2 regions of the Streptomyces sp. NPDC002181 genome follow, and region 2 is predicted to be linked to the other one. Evidence: predicted binding sites of a transcription regulator. Region 2 holds the regulator's gene; the other holds the start of a gene.
What was found. The regulator HspR, encoded in region 2, represses chaperone genes until heat shock. The targets are predictions, from matches to a motif close to TTGAGNNNNNNNNNCTCAA.
Positions count from the first base shown of each region.

Region 1 (5,282 bases), on a different contig from region 2:
CTGATCCGGCTCTTCGGGCGGGGTGGCGGGCGCGGCTTCGGGCTGGTCGTCGGCTTCCGCGTCCGGTTCGGCCTCCGCGTCGCTTTCGGGTTCGGCATCGGGTTCGGCTTCGGCGTCGGGTTCGGCGTCGGGTTCGGCTTCCGCGTCGGATTCCGATCCGGCCTGTTCCGTCCGCTCGTGCGGCTCCACCGGTCCGCCGTCGGATGCCGCCCCGACGGGGCGCGCGGACCCGGCCGCCGGTTCGTGCTGCTCGCTGGTCGTCTCCGTCACGGCTCCCCCAAGCCTTGGCCCCGGCTCCCCGGGGACCGCCATGGTGCGGTACCCGGGGCCCGGAGCAGAGACGAAATACGGCCAACTACCTCATGGGCAAGGTGCCTTGCCGGAGCGCCGCGACTTCGTAGGAGGATGTGCGTGACGGGCCGCCACGTCTTCGGCCCGCCGACCGTCCGGAGGTGCCGCATGACCACGATCCGCCCGCCCGCAGAGGCCCCCGCCCGGCCCGGGCCGCCGCCCGGCCCGCTGGTCGGCGTGGACTGGCTGGCCGGCCGGCTCGGCGAGCCGGGGCTCGTCGTGTTCGACGCCTCCGTGGGCGCCCACCGCGGCGCCGGCCGGCGGATCCCGGGGGCGCGCCCCTTCGACCTCGACGGCGACCTGTCCGACCACGGCGCCCCCGCCCCGCACACCATGCCCGCGGCCGCCGCGTTCGAGGAGGCGCTGCGCGCGCTCGGTGTCGACGACACGAGCACGGTCGTCGTCTACGACGGCGCCGGCCTCTACTCCAGCGCACGGGCCTGGTGGATGCTGCGCGCCATGGGCTTCGACCGGGCGGCCGTCCTGGACGGCGGGCTGCCCGCCTGGACCGCCGCCGGACTGCCCGTCGCGGAGGGCGGACCCGCGTACGAGGGCCCGCCCGGCTCCTTCACGGCCCGGCCGCGGCCGGGGCTGCTGGTGGACTTCGCCGCCGTCGGGGCGGCCCTCGCCGATCCGGGGGCGCTCGTACTGGACGCCCGTACGCGCGAACGCTTCACCGGCACGGCCCCCGAGCCGCGGCCGGGGCTGCGCGGGGGCCACATGCCCGGCGCGGTGAACCTGCCGTTCGGGGACCTCCAGCGCGGCGGCCTGATGCGGCCGGCCGGGGAACTCCGCGAGGTGTTCGCGGCGTTGACCGGTGACCGGGAACGGCTCTACTTCAGCTGCGGCTCGGGCGTGACGGCCTGCGTCCTCGCTCTGGGCGCCACCCTCGCGGGCCGCTCCTCCCTGGCGGTCTACGACGGCTCCTGGACGGACTGGGCCGGCCGCCCCGAACTCCCGGCCGCCACGGGCTGACGGCTCGGACCGGGGGCTGGCCCCACCCCGGGCAGGGGTACGACCCCCATCGAAAGAGGGCGGCCCGGACACCACACTCGAACGCATGCCTTCCCACATCACGTCATTGCGCTTCAGCCGGACGGTGGTCGTCCTCATGACCGCCGGACTGCTGCTCTACGGCTGCTCCTTCGAGGACACCGGGCAGCGGACGGCCACGGCCGACGAGACGGTGGCCGAGGCCGTCAGCGCGGTCGAGGTGAAGGAGGCCCGGAGCGGCTCCGTCGAGGTGACCCCCGGCACGGGCCCGGGGGTCACGGTCCGGCGGACCGTCCACTACCGCGGCGGCGCCGAGCCGAAGCCGGGCCGGCGGATGTCGCAAGGCGTCCTCACCCTCACGGACGGGTGCACGGACTCCTGCCGCGTCGACTACCGCCTGGAGGTCCCGGCCTCGGCCACGGTGACGCTGGCGAGCGGCAGCGGCCGCATTTCGGTGAGGGGGGTGGCGGGGGCGGACCTCTCGTCCTCCTCCGGCGACGTCAGCGCCGACCGCATCGCCGGCCCCCTGAAGGTCCGTACCTCGTCGGGGTCGGTCACCGCCACCGCCCTGACCGCCCCGGAGGCGGACCTCCGCACCTCCTCGGGCGACGCCCGCGTGGCGTTCACGAGCCCGCCGGCCAGGGTGACGGCGCAATCCCGCTCGGGCGACATCACCCTGAGCGTCCCCCGGGCCCCGTACGACATCACCGCGGCCACCACCTCGGGCACCCGCGACACCCTCCCCACCACTTCCGGTGCCCCGTCCCGCCTCTCGGTCCGCACCTCCTCGGGCGACATCCGCATCCGGCCGGCGGGCTGACCCCGCGCCGCCCGCCGCCGGCCGCCCGCCGCCCGCCGCCCGCCGCCGGCGCCGTCGGCGTCGTGCGAGGTCGGCGCCGGGTTCCGGGTGGAGAGGCCGGGCGCGCACCGGGTGTGGCGACGGGGGTGCTCCGGGTGTTCGCCGGGGGCGAACGGTGGTTGGGGAACATTGGGGGGCGCACATGCATTGAGTCGGCATAGCTCAACTTCACTGCCGGAGGGAAGATCATGGCTTCGACGTCCGTAACGCTCACTCTGCCCGTGCTGCCGCTCGACGACGAGGTCGTGCTGCCTGGGATGGTCGTTCCGCTGGACCTGTCCGACGCCGAGGTGCGGGGGGCCGTCGAGGCCGCCCAGGCGGCGGTCCGCAGCGGGAAGCCCCGGGTGCTGCTCGTGCCGCGGGTCGACGGGAAGTACGCCGGCACCGGTGTGCTCGGGACCGTCGAGCAGGTGGGGCGGCTCTCCGACGGGGACCCCGGCGCGCTCATCCGCGGTGTCGGCCGCGTCAGGATCGGAGCCGGCACCACCGGGCCCGGGGCCGCGCTCTGGGTCGAGGGCGAGAGCGTCGACGAGCGGCTGCCCGACCCGCTGCCCGGGTCCGTCACCGAGCTCGTCAAGGAGTACAAGGCACTCGCCACCAGCTGGCTCAAGAAGCGCGGAGCCTGGCAGGTCGTGGACCGGGTCCAGCAGATCGAAGGGGTGTCCGCGCTCGCCGACAACTCCGGGTACTCGCCGTTCCTGACGGTCGCCCAGAAGGTCGAGCTGCTGGAGACCGCCGACCCCGTCGCCCGCCTCAAGCTGGCCATCAGCTGGCTGCGCGACCACCTCGCCGAGCAGGACGTCGCCGAGTCCATCGCCAAGGACGTCCAGGACGGCGTCGAGAAGCAGCAGCGCGAGTTCCTGCTGCGCCGTCAGCTGGAGGCCGTCCGCAAGGAACTGCGCGAGCTGAACGGCGAGAAGGACGGCGAGGAGTCCGACGACTACCGGGCCCGGGTCGAGGGCGCCGACCTGCCCGAGAACGTACGGGAGGCCGCGCTCAAGGAGGTCGACAAGCTGGAGCGCTCCAGTGACCAGTCACCCGAGGGCTCCTGGATCCGCACCTGGCTCGACACCGTCCTCGAACTGCCCTGGAACGAGCGGACCGAGGACGAGTACGACATCCGCGGCGCCCGCGCCGTCCTCGACGCCGAGCACGCCGGGCTGAGCGACGTCAAGGACCGCATCACCGAGTACCTCGCCGTGCGCAAGCGGCGCAGCGAGCGCGGCATGGGCGTCATCGGAGGCCGCCGCGGCGGCGCCGTCCTGGCCCTCGTCGGGCCGCCCGGCGTCGGCAAGACCTCCCTCGGGGAGTCCGTCGCGCACGCCATGGGCCGCAAGTTCGTCCGCGTCGCCCTCGGCGGCGTCCGCGACGAGGCCGAGATCCGCGGCCACCGCCGCACGTACGTCGGCGCCCTGCCCGGCCGGATCGTACGGGCCATCAAGGAAGCCGGGTCCATGAACCCGGTCGTCCTGCTCGACGAGATCGACAAGGTCGGGTCGGACTTCCGCGGGGACCCGGCGGCCGCGCTGCTGGAGGTCCTGGACCCCGCCCAGAACCACACCTTCCGGGACCACTACCTGGAAGTGGAGCTGGACCTCAGCGACGTGGTGTTCCTGGCCACCGCCAACGTCCTGGAAGCCATCCCCGAGGCGCTCGCCGACCGCATGGAGCTCGTGCGCCTCGACGGATACACCGAGGACGAGAAGGTCGTCATCGCCCGGGACCACCTGCTGCCCCGCCAGCTGGAGCGCGCCGGCCTCGGCGCCGAAGAGGTGGTGCTGGAGGAGGACGCCCTGCGCAGGCTGGCAGGGGAGTACACCCGCGAGGCGGGCGTGCGCACCCTGGAGCGGTCCATCGCGCGACTGCTGCGCAAGGTGGCCTCCCAGCACGAGCTGGGGGAGCGGGAGCTGCCGCTGCGCATCGGCGCCGACGACCTGCGCGGGCTCATCGGACGCCCGCACCACGTCCCGGAGTCCGCGCAGGACCCCGCCGAGCGGCGCACCGCCGTGCCCGGGGTGGCCACCGGACTCGCCGTCACCGGCGCGGGCGGCGACGTCCTGTTCGTCGAGGCCTCGCTGGCCGACCCCGAGACCGGGGCCGCCGGACTCACCCTCACCGGCCAGCTCGGCGACGTGATGAAGGAGTCGGCGCAGATCGCGCTCAGCTTCCTGCGCTCGCACGGCGCGGAGCTGGAGCTACCGGTCGCCGACCTGAAGGACCGGGGCGTGCACATCCACTTCCCGGCGGGCGCGGTGCCGAAGGACGGCCCGAGCGCGGGCATCACGATGACCACGGCCCTCGCCTCGCTGCTCTCCGGGCGGCAGGTGCGCACGGACGTGGCCATGACCGGCGAGGTCTCCCTCACCGGGCGCGTCCTGCCCATCGGCGGGGTCAAGCAGAAGCTGCTGGCCGCGCACCGGGCCGGCCTGACCACCGTGATCATCCCGAAGCGGAACGAGGCCGACCTGGACGACGTCCCGTCCGAGGTGCTGGAGGGACTGGAGGTCCACCCGGTGACGGACGTGCGCCAGGTACTGGAACTGGCCCTCAGTCAGGCGGAGGCCGTGGCGGTGCCCGCGGCCGCCTGACCGGTCCCTCTCGCGACGGTGAAGCCGGCCCCCGGGACCCACGTGGTCCCGGGGGCCGGCTTCACCGCCCTTCTCCCCGGAAGGCCGGTGCGGCGGGGTCCCGGGGCGGGCGGCGGGGCGCTGCGAAATACTGGTGCCTCAGGACACCACCGATGGGAGCGGACGTGCACGGAAGCGAAGACCAGGAGTTCCTTGCCCTGGAGCGGGAGCTGTCCGTCTTCCTCCGGCGTGCCAGGGCCTCGTCCGGGGAGATGGCCCGCGCGCTCCACCCCGAGCTGGAGCCGGCGGCGTACGGGCTGCTCGTGCGGCTGGAGGCGGCGGGCCGGCAGCGGGCCACCGAGCTCGCCGCCTACTTCGGCGTCGGCAAGGCCACCATGAGCCGCCAGCTGCGGGCCCTGGAGCTGCTGGGGCTGGTGGCGCGCGAACCGGACCCGGCCGACGGCCGGGCCTTCCTGGTCGGCCTCACGGACGAGGGCCGGGAGCGGTTCCTG
Region 1 covers NZ_JBIASC010000001.1:484,409-489,690, reverse strand. The annotation lists gene ACFYXV_RS02220 (hypothetical protein) at 1-270, opposite strand, end outside; gene ACFYXV_RS02215 (sulfurtransferase) at 460-1,326, shown strand; gene ACFYXV_RS02210 (DUF4097 domain-containing protein) at 1,412-2,164, shown strand; gene lon (endopeptidase La) at 2,392-4,791, shown strand; gene ACFYXV_RS02200 (MarR family winged helix-turn-helix transcriptional regulator) at 4,944-5,282, shown strand, end outside.
Region 1: lon (endopeptidase La) is a predicted target of HspR. The motif match lies at 2,351-2,369, and genes of this name have one in related genera.

Region 2 (5,282 bases):
GATCTGCAACGACGGGGGAATCGCTTCAGGCACTGCGGGGGGTGGCGGTGGTGATGTCGGGTTCGAAGAGCTGGTGGTCGCGCTGATCAAGGTTGACGAAGACCATTCCGTAGCGCACCTCGCAGCGGACGGGCTGCGGCGCGCCGCGGGGGCGGCGCAGGCACCGGTACGCCCGGACGTCCTCGTCCTCCTCGCGCGTGATGACAATGGGCTGTCCGAACAGGGTGACCATCAGCGAATCGCCTATGTGGGGGATGGCGGTGGCGAGGTCGATGAACTGCCAGCCGGAGCGGTAGGCAGAGGCCATTTCGCGACGGAAACCGCGGTCGTCGGGGGTCATGCCGCGCTCTCCACGCCAAGGGCGCCGGCATCGGCGTCCGCGGGGGCCGAGCGCCATCCGCTGTCCAACGGTGCCGCGCGCCATCCGCTGTCCTCCAGCGGCGCCGCCTGGAGGCCTGCGGCACCCCCTTCAGCGCCCCCCAGGGTGACCCCGGCAAGTCCCAGACCGGCCACAGCCGAGAAGATGACGGTGGCAAGCGCCGAGCGAAGCATTCTCTTGTTCATGGTCGGCTTCGTCCTCACTTGATGAAATCCTCTCCCCCGCCTGTCAGACGATGGCTCATTCAGGCACGTCGCTGCCACAGGGACGATGCATCATGTTCTTGCATGTTCAGGACCCTGGGGGGTGGAGATTTGACCACAAACAGCACAAAAGCGACACATCCCCACTCGGTCACCGAGCTGTGCGGCGAGGGGGCACGGCTCTACACGAGCGCACTGCGCACGGGACGTATCGCACGTGGGGACGTCAAAACGGCGCCTTGCCTGCTCGATCTGGCGTTGTTGCAGCCAGATCCTGATGACGCAAATTCCCTCCGTCCGGTTCCACCGGCGGTGGCACTCGCACAGCGGCTGCATCCGATCGAACGCGAGATCCGCGACAGACGGCGCGATTCGCTCGAACTGTCCGAAGCGTTCGAACCATTTCTGGCCATCAGCGCGCAGAATCCGGCGAGCACCCACGCCATCACGGTCCTCGAAGGCTTCGACCCCATCAACGCCGCCCTCAACCTCGCCACGGCCGAGTGCCACACCGAGATGCTCACCATCCAGCCCGGCGGCGCCCGCCCCAGCCTGGAGCTGACCGAGGCCCTGGAGCGCGACCAGCCGCTGACCGACCGCGGTGTCCGGATCCGGACCCTCTACCAACACACCGTCCGGCACAGCCGCGGCACGCTCGCGTACGTCGACCTCCTCAAGGCCGGCAAGGTGGAGGTGCGCACGCTGGAGGAGCTCTTCGAGCGCCTCATCATCTTCGACCGGACCGTCGCGTTCATCCCGGCCAGCGACGACCGCCAAGTCGCCCTGGAGCTGCGCCACCCCGGACTGGTGGACTACCTCATCAAGGTGTTCGAGCAGCTCTGGCACCGCGCCGTGCCGCTCCAGGAGGAAGTGACCTACCAGCACACCCGCGGCGGGATCTCGGGCGTGCAGCGCACCATCGCGCAGCTCCTCATCGAGGGGCACGTGGACGAGGCCATCGCCCGCCGTCTGGGCATGAACGTACGGACCTGCCGCGCGCACATCGCGAAGCTGGCCAGCACCCTCGGCAGCGGCAGCAGGGCCCAGCTGGGCTTCCTCATCGCCCGCTCGGGGATCCTGGAGGACGAGGGCGACTAGGGGGTGTCGTCAAAGCGGCTTCGACCAGAAGGGACTTCGACGACACCCCTGGAACGAGCGGGCCCCGCCCGGAATCCCGGACGGGGCCTGTGCACGCGGGCGAGGGCGGCGTCAGTCGCCCTGGCGCTTCGGCGCGGGGCGCCAGACGACCAGTGCGTTGCCCGGCACCGGCGGCTGGTACTTGACCAGATCCCGCCGGTACGAGGCGTGCACCTGGGCCTCGCGCTGCTGGAGCACGGCCGCAGCGCCGTCCACCGCCGCCGAGAGCTCGGCCACGCGCTGCTGGAGCGCCGCGACCTGGTTCTCCAGCTCGATGATCCGCTTGATCCCGGCCAGGTTGATGCCCTCGTCCTGGGACAGCGCCTGCACCGTGCGGAGCAGTTCGATGTCGCGGGCCGAGTAGCGACGGCCGCGGCCGGCCGTCCGGTCCGGGGAGACCAGGCCGAGCCGGTCGTACTGGCGCAGGGTCTGCGGATGCAGGCCCGAGAGCTGGGCGGCCACCGAGATGACGTAGACAGGAGTGTCGTCGTTGAGCTGGTAGTGGCTCCTGCGGCGGCCGTCCATGATCATGCTCCCTTCGCGGACTCGAACAGCACGGCGCGCGGGTCCTCCGACTCCGTCGCGTCGCGGTACATCTCCAGCGCCTCGCGGGCCTTGTCCGACAGCTCGGCCGGCACCGCGACCTCGACCGTCACCAGCAGGTCCCCGCGGGTGCCGTCCTTGCGGACCGCTCCCTTGCCGCGGGCCCGCATCGTGCGGCCGCTGGGGGTGCCCGGCGGCAGCTTCAGCGTCACCGAGGGGCCGTTCAGGGTCGGGACCTTGATGTCGGCGCCCAGGGCGGCCTCGGCGATCGTCACCGGGACGGTGACCGTCAGGTTGTCGTCCTTGCGGCCGAACACCGGGTGGGTGCCGACGTGGACGACCACGTACAGGTCGCCGGCGGGGCCGCCGCGCTCGCCCGGAGCGCCCTTGCCGCGCAGCCGGATCCGCTGGCTGTCGGAGACGCCCGGCGGGATGCGGACCTGCATGGTGCGGGAGGACTTGGCCCGCCCGCTGCCCTTGCAGACGTCACAGGGGGTCTCCGCGATCAGGCCGCGGCCCTTGCAGTCGGCGCAGGGGTCGGTCAGCGAGAAGCCGCCGCCGCTGCCCCGGGAGACCTGGCCGGTGCCGACGCAGGTCGGGCACACGCGCGGCGTGCCGTTCTTGTCGCCGGTGCCCGAACAGGCCTTGCAGGGCGCCTGGGAGGACATCCGGAGCGGGACCGTGGCCCCGTCCACCGCCTCCGTGAAGGAGAGGGTGACCTCCGATTCGATGTCCTGGCCGCGGCGCGGTTGGACGCGCGTGCCGGGGCCGGCGCCGCCGCGGTTGAACAGTCCGCCGAACACATCGCCCAGGCCGCCGCCGCCGAAGCCGCCGGCGCCCGCGCCGCCACCCTGCTGGTTGCCGCCGAACAGGTCGCCCAGGTCGAAGTTGAACGAGCCGCCGCCCCCGCCGGGACCGGGGCGGAAGCCGCCGTTCCCGAACAGGGCGCGGGCCTCGTCGTACTCCTTGCGCTTCTTGGCGTCACCGAGGATGTCGTTCGCCTCGGAGATCTCCTTGAAGCGCTCCTCGGCCGAGGCGTCGCCCTTGTTGGCGTCCGGGTGGAACTCGCGCGCGAGCTTCCGGTACGCCTTCTTGATCTCGGCCTCGGTGGCGTCCTTCGGGACACCGAGGACCTTGTAGTAGTCCTTCTCGACGAAGTCCTTCGTGCTCATCCCCGGTGTCCCTCCTCTCGTACCGCTACTGGTGCAACATCAGCCCTTGTCGGGGGCATCCGTGTCCTCGTCCGAAGGCGCGTCGGCCTCGGCCGACTCGGACTTGGTGGCCGCGCCCGGCTGGGGCTCGGCCACCGCGACCCGCGCGGGGCGGATCGTACGCTCGCCGATCCGGTACCCCGGCTGCAGGATCGCCACGCAGGTGTCCTCGGTGACGTCCGGCGCGTACGAGTGCATCAGGGCCTCGTGGATCGTCGGGTCGAAGGGCTCGCCCTCCTTGCCGAACTGCTGCAGCCCCATCTTGGCCGCGGCGGTCTCCAGCGATTCGGCCACCGACTTGAAGCCGCCGACCAGCTCGCCATGGTCCCGCGCCCGGCCGATGTCGTCCAGGGTCGGGAGCAGCTCCGTCAGGAGGGACGCGACCGCGATCTCCTTGACGGCGATGCGGTCCCGCTCGACCCGGCGGCGGTAGTTCTGGTACTCCGCCTGGAGCCGCTGGAGGTCCGCGGTGCGCTCGCCGAGCGCGGTACGGGCCTGGTCCAGCTGCGCCAGGAGAGCCGTGTCCTGAGCGGACTTTGCTCCGGAGTCCCCGGCCGGGGCCGCGGCCTCCTCCTCGGAGGAAGCTGCGGCCTTCGGCTCGGCGGCGTCGTCAGCCGTGGCGCCGGTGGGGACTTCGGGCTTCTCCTCGAAACCCGGGGTCTCCTCCGACATCAGGCAGCGCCGCCCTTCGGCTTGTCCTCGTCCACGATCTCGGCGTCGACGACGTCGTCGGCGGCGTCCGCGGCTCCGGCCTGGCCCGCGTCACCGGTGGCTGCACCGGCGGCCTGTGCGTCGGCGTAGATGGCCTGGCCCAGCTTCTGGCTGACCGCGGCGAGCTTCTCGGTCGCGGTGCGGATCTCGGCGGTGTCCTCGCCCTTGAGCTTTTCCTTCAGCTCGGCGACGGCGGCCTCGACCTCGGTCTTGACCTCGGCCGGGACCTTGTCCTCGTTGTCCTTGACGAACTTCTCCGTCTGGTAGACGAGCTGCTCGCCCTGGTTGCGGGACTCGGCCGCCTCCTTGCGGCGCAGGTCCTCGTCCGCGTACTGCTCCGCCTCCTGGCGCATGCGGTCGACCTCGTCCTTGCCGAGCGAGGAGCCGCCGGTGACGGTCATCTTCTGCTCCTTGCCCGTGCCAAGGTCCTTGGCCGTGACGTGCATGATGCCGTTCGCGTCGATGTCGAAGGAGACCTCGATCTGCGGGACGCCACGCGGGGCCGGCGGCAGGCCGGTCAGCTCGAACATGCCGAGCTTCTTGTTGTACGCCGCGATCTCGCGCTCACCCTGGTAGACCTGGATCTGCACGGACGGCTGGTTGTCCTCGGCCGTCGTGAAGATCTCGGACCGCTTGGTCGGGATCGTGGTGTTGCGCTCGATGAGCTTGGTCATGATGCCGCCCTTGGTCTCGATGCCGAGGGACAGCGGGGTCACGTCGAGGAGCAGGACGTCCTTGACCTCACCCTTGAGGACACCGGCCTGGAGGGTGGCGCCGATGGCGACGACCTCGTCCGGGTTGACGCCCTTGTTCGCGTCCTGACCGCCGGTCAGCTCCTTGACGAGCTCGGCGACGGCCGGCATGCGGGTGGAGCCGCCGACCAGGACCACGTGGTCGATCTCGGACAGCTGGATGCCGGCGTCCTTGATGACGTTGTGGAACGGGGTCTTGCAGCGGTCCAGCAGGTCCGCGGTCAGCTGCTGGAACTGGGCGCGCGTGAGCTTCTCGTCCAGGTGCAGCGGGCCCTCGGCGGAAGCCGTGATGTAGGGCAGGTTGATCGTGGTCTCCGTGGAGGAGGACAGCTCGATCTTCGCCTTC
Region 2 covers NZ_JBIASC010000005.1:385,271-390,552, reverse strand. The annotation lists gene ACFYXV_RS16820 ((2Fe-2S)-binding protein) at 26-340, opposite strand; gene ACFYXV_RS16815 (helix-turn-helix transcriptional regulator) at 667-1,680, shown strand; gene ACFYXV_RS16810 (heat shock protein transcriptional repressor HspR) at 1,792-2,244, opposite strand; gene dnaJ (molecular chaperone DnaJ) at 2,247-3,434, opposite strand; gene grpE (nucleotide exchange factor GrpE) at 3,474-4,145, opposite strand; gene dnaK (molecular chaperone DnaK) at 4,145-5,282, opposite strand, start outside.